One region of the Burkholderia sp. YIM B11467 genome, then DNA from elsewhere that is predicted to be linked to it. Evidence: riboswitches for the same ligand, from Rfam matches in the RefSeq annotation. Region 1 holds a riboswitch; the other holds the start of a gene.
What was found. A riboswitch is a leader RNA that binds a small molecule or an ion and turns the genes downstream of it on or off. The one in region 1 is predicted to bind cobalamin.
Positions count from the first base shown of each region.

Region 2: linked by a shared signal. The riboswitch ahead of ACTRWB_RS35380 (CbtB domain-containing protein) and the one ahead of cobA (uroporphyrinogen-III C-methyltransferase) in region 1 are both predicted to bind cobalamin.

Region 1 covers NZ_JBQVSQ010000005.1:230,894-234,201, reverse strand. The annotation lists gene ACTRWB_RS19290 (cobyrinate a,c-diamide synthase) at 1-251, opposite strand, end outside; gene cobO (cob(I)yrinic acid a,c-diamide adenosyltransferase) at 254-856, opposite strand; gene ACTRWB_RS19280 (cobalamin biosynthesis protein) at 891-1,268, opposite strand; gene cobA (uroporphyrinogen-III C-methyltransferase) at 1,265-2,074, opposite strand; cobalamin riboswitch at 2,185-2,420, opposite strand.
Region 2 covers NZ_JBQVSQ010000017.1:4,393-7,700, reverse strand. The annotation lists gene ACTRWB_RS35390 (LysR family transcriptional regulator) at 1-730, shown strand, start outside; gene ACTRWB_RS35385 (CbtA family protein) at 753-1,475, opposite strand; gene ACTRWB_RS35380 (CbtB domain-containing protein) at 1,489-1,698, opposite strand; cobalamin riboswitch at 1,732-1,869, opposite strand; gene ACTRWB_RS35375 (histidine phosphatase family protein) at 1,921-2,508, shown strand; gene ACTRWB_RS35370 (inorganic phosphate transporter) at 2,668-3,308, shown strand, end outside.

The sequences.
Region 1 (3,308 bases):
TCCGCATCGCGCGCGGCATCGGCCAGCAGCGTGCGGCAGCCGGCCTCGCCGACCATCCCGAGGTCGAGCGCATGCACGGGCGCGCCGCTCGCGCGTTCGAGGAGCATCGGATCGAGAAAATCCGGCCCGGTCTTGAACACGCGCACGCGGCGGCCGAGCCGGCGGTGCAGCCGCGCGAGACCGGCCGTCACCGACGTCTTGCCCTGGCCGGACGCGGGCGCGCTGACGAACAGCGCGGGGCAGGCCGGCACGCTCAGAACTCCACGCCGCGCTGCGCCTTCACGCCTTGCTCCTTGTACGGATGCTTGACGAGCCGCATTTCGGTGACGAGATCGGCCGCGTCGATCAGCGCATCGGGCGCGTGGCGCCCGGTGACGACGACGTGCACCGAGTCCGGGCGCGCGACGAGCGTCGCGAGCACTTCGTCGAGCGGCAGGTATTCGTACTTCAGTACGGTGTTCAGCTCGTCGAGGATCACCATCCGGTAGTCGCCGCTTTCGATCATCCGGCGCGCCTCGTCCCAGCCCTTGCGCGCGGTCGCGATGTCGGCGTCGCGGTTCTGCGTGTTCCACGTATAGCCGTCGCCCATCGTCACGAAGTCGCATTCCGCGACGGCGCCGAGGAAGTCACGCTCGGACGTATGCAGCGCACCCTTGATGAACTGCACGACACCGAGCCGCATGCCGTGGCCGAGCACGCGCACGGCCATGCCGAACGCGGCCGTGCTCTTGCCCTTGCCGTTGCCGGTGTGGACCATCAGCAGGCCCTTTTCGTGGGTGGCGGCGGCCTGTTTCTTCTCGTGGCCGGCGCGGCGGCGTTCGGCCATCCGCTGATGGGATTCGGTATCGGTCTTCATCGGGAATCGTCCTGTCGAAAGCGAAACAAAGGGTTCAGAGCGGGCCGGCGAGCGCGACCGTCACGCCGTCCCGGATGGATTTGGGGCCCAGCAGCCGGCCGTGCGGTGCCGCGAGCTGCGCGCACGGCTCGGCCACGCCCGCGACGCCGAAGCGCGCGAGCGCGGCATCCGACGGGCCGCTCGCAGCCAGTTCGGGACGGCTCGCGAGCCGCGCCGCGTCGAACGCGACGAGTGGCCAGCCGCGGCGTGCGCACAGCGTGCGCAGCGCACGGGCGTGCGCCTTGTCGGCGAGCGTCGCGACGACGGCCGGTTCGGCGTCCGGGTAAAGCGCCAGCGCCGCGCGGATCGCGGCGTCGAGTTGCACGGCCGTCGTGCCCGCGCGGAAACCGACGCCGAGCGCGACGCGCATCATGCACCGCCGCCGAGCGCCGCACGCACCGCCGGATCGTCGGCGAGCGCCGCGACGCGGCCGATCACGACAATCGCTGGCGAACCGATGCCGGTCGCGCCGACCTGTTCGACGAGCGTGCCAAGCGTCGCGAGCACGTGCCGTTGCCCGGGACGCGTCGCGTTCTCGATCGCCGCGCACGGCGTATCGCCGGGCAGGCCGCCGTCGCGCAGCGCCGTGGCAATCGTATCGAGCCGGCGGATGCCCATGTAGATCACGATCGTCATGCGCGTCGCCGCGAGCGCGCGCCAGTCGGGTTCGTCGGCGCCCGCGCCGTGGCCCGTGACGAAGATCACGCCTTGCGCGTCGCCGCGCTGCGTGACCGGAATGCCCAGTGCGGCCGGTGCGGCGATGCCCGCGGTGATGCCGTTCACGACCTCGACCGGAAAACCCGCGGCACCGAGCGCGGCCAGTTCCTCGCCGCCGCGGCCGAACACGAACGGATCGCCGCCCTTGAGCCGCGCGACGCTGCGGCCCGCGCGCAGGTGCGCGAGCATCGCCGCGACGATCGCCTCCTGCGGCGTGGACGCATGGCCACCGCGCTTGCCGACGTGCTCGATGTGCGCGTCGGCGCGCGCATGGCGCAGCACGTCGGGGTTCACGAGATCGTCGACGAGCAGCACGTCCGCCGCGCCGATCGCACGCACGGCCTTGAGCGTGAGCAGGTCGGCGTCGCCGGGGCCGGCGCCGATGAGCCACGCGCGGCTCATCGCGCGCGGCACGGCGCGCACCGTGTCGAAACAGTGGAAAGGGGAAGGCGGGCGGCACATCGGCGGCCGGCAAACAGGCAAGACATGACGGATCGGGCGAAGCCCGCGCGAACGCGGGTGGAATGCGCACCCCATCCGTCCCCCGCGGATCGGGCGTTCGGCGAGCGTCGGGCTCGCCCCTTGCGTCGGCCGGTATCCGGGCTGGCCGCTTGCCAGGCCGCGGCCTTCCCGCCCGGTGAAGGGCAGTGGCATCGTGGGCGGCATGGGCGCGTGCGCGGGGAAGCGCGTCGCGCGGGCGGCGTACCGTTGCGGGGACAGCACAGGCCGGGCGGTCGTCCGCCTCCTGTTTCCCGTTTAACTGCATGCGCGGAATGCGCGTGCGAGCACCGAACGCGGCGCTACGATAGCACAGCGCGCTGGCGCAAACGCATGCGGGGTGGGCGCTCGCCCGTCGTCAGTCTCTGCGACGCTCGGCGAACATGTCGCCGAGCAAATGAAGGCCATGCCCCGATCCCGCAAAGCGCGGCGGCGCACAGCCGCCAGGCGTTTCAAGTAAGGCTTCAGCAACCGCCCGCGCCGCAGGATCCACCGCCGCCTGAACCTCCGGACGAGCCGGAACTGCCGCCGATGCCGCCGCGATTCGGGCCACAGACCGCAGCGCCGGCCAGTGCGCCGACGGCCGATGCGGCTCCGTTTCCGAACCCGAGTGCGCCAACACCGGCGCCAAACAGGCCGCCTATTGCAAGCCCGCAACCGGCAGTACCGCCCGCTGCGGTAGCGCCCCCCATTCCATTTAGCGCACCGCTGGCCGCTCCCGAAATCGCTCCGGCGAACCCACCGGCCATGATGCTGCCTCGATTGGCCTGTGCGCCAATGCGCACGGCGTGGACGGCTCCGTCTCCGCCACTTACCCGATTCATTTCACTCGCAGTGAGTTTTCGCATGTTGAATCTCCTTGGATTGACGATTGTCGATACCGATGGCGAAACAGGTGCGATATACGCGATCGGCTTTTTGTCGCAGCGGGCTACTTCACAAGCACCGCTTCGATTCCCGCAGCGTTTGCAGAATGCAGTACGACCACATCAGTACTTTCGCGACCGTTGCAAGGGGGGAATCCATCCCCTTCAGGGCAAACGGAAACAAGAGCGCCATCGACAGCCATACGACGATGGCCACATACAATCGGGCAATATTCATGGTCTGAACGAATGTGTCGCAGTGGTTTATCTCGATCATCGAAAACTGTCTGGATCGGACAATCGAATATCGGCTGCGCAACGTCAATCATCCG
Region 2 (3,308 bases), on a different contig from region 1:
GGGCGGGCAATATCTGCTGAAGCTGGCGAACCGGCTGCTGCCGCAGTTCGAGCTCGCCGAAGAGCGGATGAAGCAGTACGCGAAGGGCGAGCGCGGCACGCTGCGCATCGGGATGGAATGCCACCCGTGTTACCAGTGGCTGCTGAAGGTCGTGTCACCGTATCTGTCGCGCTGGCCCGACGTCGACGTGGACGTGAAGCAGCGCTTCCAGTTCGGCGGCATCGGCGCGCTGTTCGGTTACGACATCGACGTGCTCGTCACGCCCGATCCGCTGAACAAGCCGGGTCTGCACTTCGTTCCGGTATTCGATTACGAGCAGGTGCTGGTGGTCGCTGACTCACACCGGTTCGCGAACGCCGACTACGTGACGCCCGAGCAACTGACCGACGAGATCCTGATCACCTACCCGGTCGAAACCGACCGGCTCGACATCTACAACCAGTTCCTGACGCCGGCCGGCATCGTGCCGAGGCGGCACAAGTCGATCGAAACGACCGACATCATGCTGCAGATGGTGGCGAGCGGGCGCGGCGTGGCCGCGCTGCCGAGATGGCTCGCGGACGAATACGCGGACCGGATGCCGGTCGTGCCGGTCAAGCTCGGCAAGAAGGGCATCGCGAAGCAGATCTTTCTCGGCATCCGCGAGGCGGACGCGGCGATCGACTATCTGGCCGCGTTCGTCGCGCTCGCGCGCGAATCGACGTGGAGCGCGCCGCGCATGCTGCGCTAGGCGCGCCCGGTTGCAGGACGCGTCAGGCGGCGCGCATGCCGATGCGTTCGCCGCGCTCGACCCACGCGCCGAATAGCAGGCCGATCGTCGTCCACATGATCACCTGCATGCCGATCGCCGCGACGCGGAACTTCCACAGCACGGCGGCCGGGAAAGCGGCCGGCACCTCGTTGATCGACGGCAGCCCGAACTGCACCGCCGCGATGATCGCGACGAACACGAGCCCGGCGACGATCGACGCGTTCCATTGGCCGAGCTTCGCCAGCAGATGGCGGCGCACGCTGACCGAGAACACCATCGTCGCGATCGAGATCGCGATCATCAGGAAGAACAGGCCCGTGCGATAGCCGATCGTGTCGGGATCGCCGACCGACGGCGGATTGGCCGGGTACTTGAGGTTCGGCACGATCACGAGCGCGATGAACGCCGCCAGTGCGAGCCACGCGGCCAGCGGCCGTGCCGGGAGGCGGCCGCCGCGCCCGTACGCGAACGCAAAGACCAGCGAGAACAGCCCGCCGAATGCCGCGCCATAGGTCACGACACCGGTCAGCAAGCCAAGGCCGGCCTGCGTGTGACGACTGACCAGCTCGGGCTCCGGCGCGTCGCCTTTGGCGGCGTCGAGTTTTTCTTCAAAGGAAATCGCCTGATCGACTTGCGGTTCGCCGACGATTTTCGCGAAACCGAACGTGAGGAGGCCCGCGGCGATGCCTGCGAGCATCCCGCGCATGAGCAGCTTTCCGACCATCGTGTTCTCCGCGTCAGTGGCAGGGAAAGCCGAGCAGATGGCGGCCGTCGTGGACGAATTCGTGCACATACATGCCCGGCACGAGCGACGTCGCGCCTTGTTCCGCGCCGACGAAATACAGTGCGAGCAGCAGGATCAGGCCGACGAACACGGCCCACGGCAACAGTTCACGGACGGGGATGGGTGCCGGCACGACGACCGGCTTCAGCACTGCTTCGCTCATGGATGCACCTCAGGGGAATCGCGCCCCGACAAATGTTGGATGGGTACGAAGGCAGGTCTGGCTTCCGGGATCGAGATTCCCCGGTTACAGTGGCGCGACCGCGCCGGAATTGCACCGGCTTCCGCGTTTCGTATCGGGCGGATTGTACGCGCGAAAGTCCGCGTGTTGAAGTAACGGCGTGCGAGCGACCGCACGTTCCGCCCGGCCCCTCCGACAACCGACATGACCCTGCATGCCTCGCTGCGCCTGATCGCACACGCATCGACCCGTGCGATGCGCACCGGCACGTTTCCCGACGACGATCCGCTCGACGCGCGCGGGCTCGCCGACGCCGCCGCGCTGCGCGACCGGTGGGCGGGCCTCGCCGGCGCGATCGTGCTGTGCAGCCCCGCCCGCTGCGCGCGACAGACTGCCGATGCGCTCGGGCTACGTGCCGACATCGATCACGCGCTGCGCGACATCGACTACGGCAACTGGCGCGGCCAGCGGCTGCACGATCTCGGCCGCGACTGTCCTGACGAATTGGGTGCATGGATCGGCGATCCGTCCGCATCGCCACACGGCGGCGAATCGTTCGACGCAGCGATGCGGCGTGTCGGCACATGGTTGAACGCGCTGCAGCACGAGCGCGACATCGTCGCGATCACGCATGCGGCGATCATTCGCGCGGCCGTCGCGCAGGCTCTGCGGATGGATTCCAAGGCCGCGACTCGCGTCGACGTCGCGCCGCTGTCATGCACGACATTCGCCGCATCGCCGCATGGATGGATGTTGATCGCGGATGTCGATCGGCGCGACACTGATGCGTAAGCCCATGTCGTGCCGAGTTGCGTGCGCCATGTGGCCGAAGATGCGTGCCGGCGCTCTGCTTACATCGCTGTAAGACATACCGTTCGCCATCCCGACTGTCATCAAACTGACTGCTGGCCGAAGCTAGGATCAGACGCGATTCCCCTACGAGATGCCGTCATGAATCAACCTGCTTCGTCCGCCTCGAACAATTCGGGCTCCGTCGAACGCACCCGGCAAGTCGGTTATGCCGTCTTCCTGCTGGTGCTCGCGATCGGCGCCGTCTATATCGCCATGCACCTGATCGACGATCTGTCGTCGGTCCGCGAAGCATCGCTGTTTCCGTACCTGATGCTCGGCGCCGCGCTGCTGATCGCGCTCGGCTTCGAATTCGTCAACGGTTTCCACGACACCGCGAACGCGGTCGCCACCGTGATCTACACGCACTCGCTGACGCCGAACGTCGCGGTGATCTGGTCCGGCATGTGGAACTTCCTCGGCGTGATGGTCTCGAGCGGCGCGGTCGCGTTCGGCATCCTGCAGTTGCTGCCGGTCGAGCTGATCCTGCAGGTCGGCAGCGGTTCGGGCTTCGCGATGGTGTTCGCGCTGCTGATCGCCGCGATCGTGTGGAACCTCGCGACCTGGTATTTCGGGTTGCCGTCGTCGAGCTCGCATACGCTGATCGGGTCGATCATCGGCGTCGGGCTGATGAACCAGCTGATGCACGGGCCGTCCGGCACGAGCGGCGTCGACTGGGGCCAGGCGCTCGGCGTCGGCAAGTCGCTGCTGTTCTCGCCGATCGTCGGCTTCCTGTGCGCGTC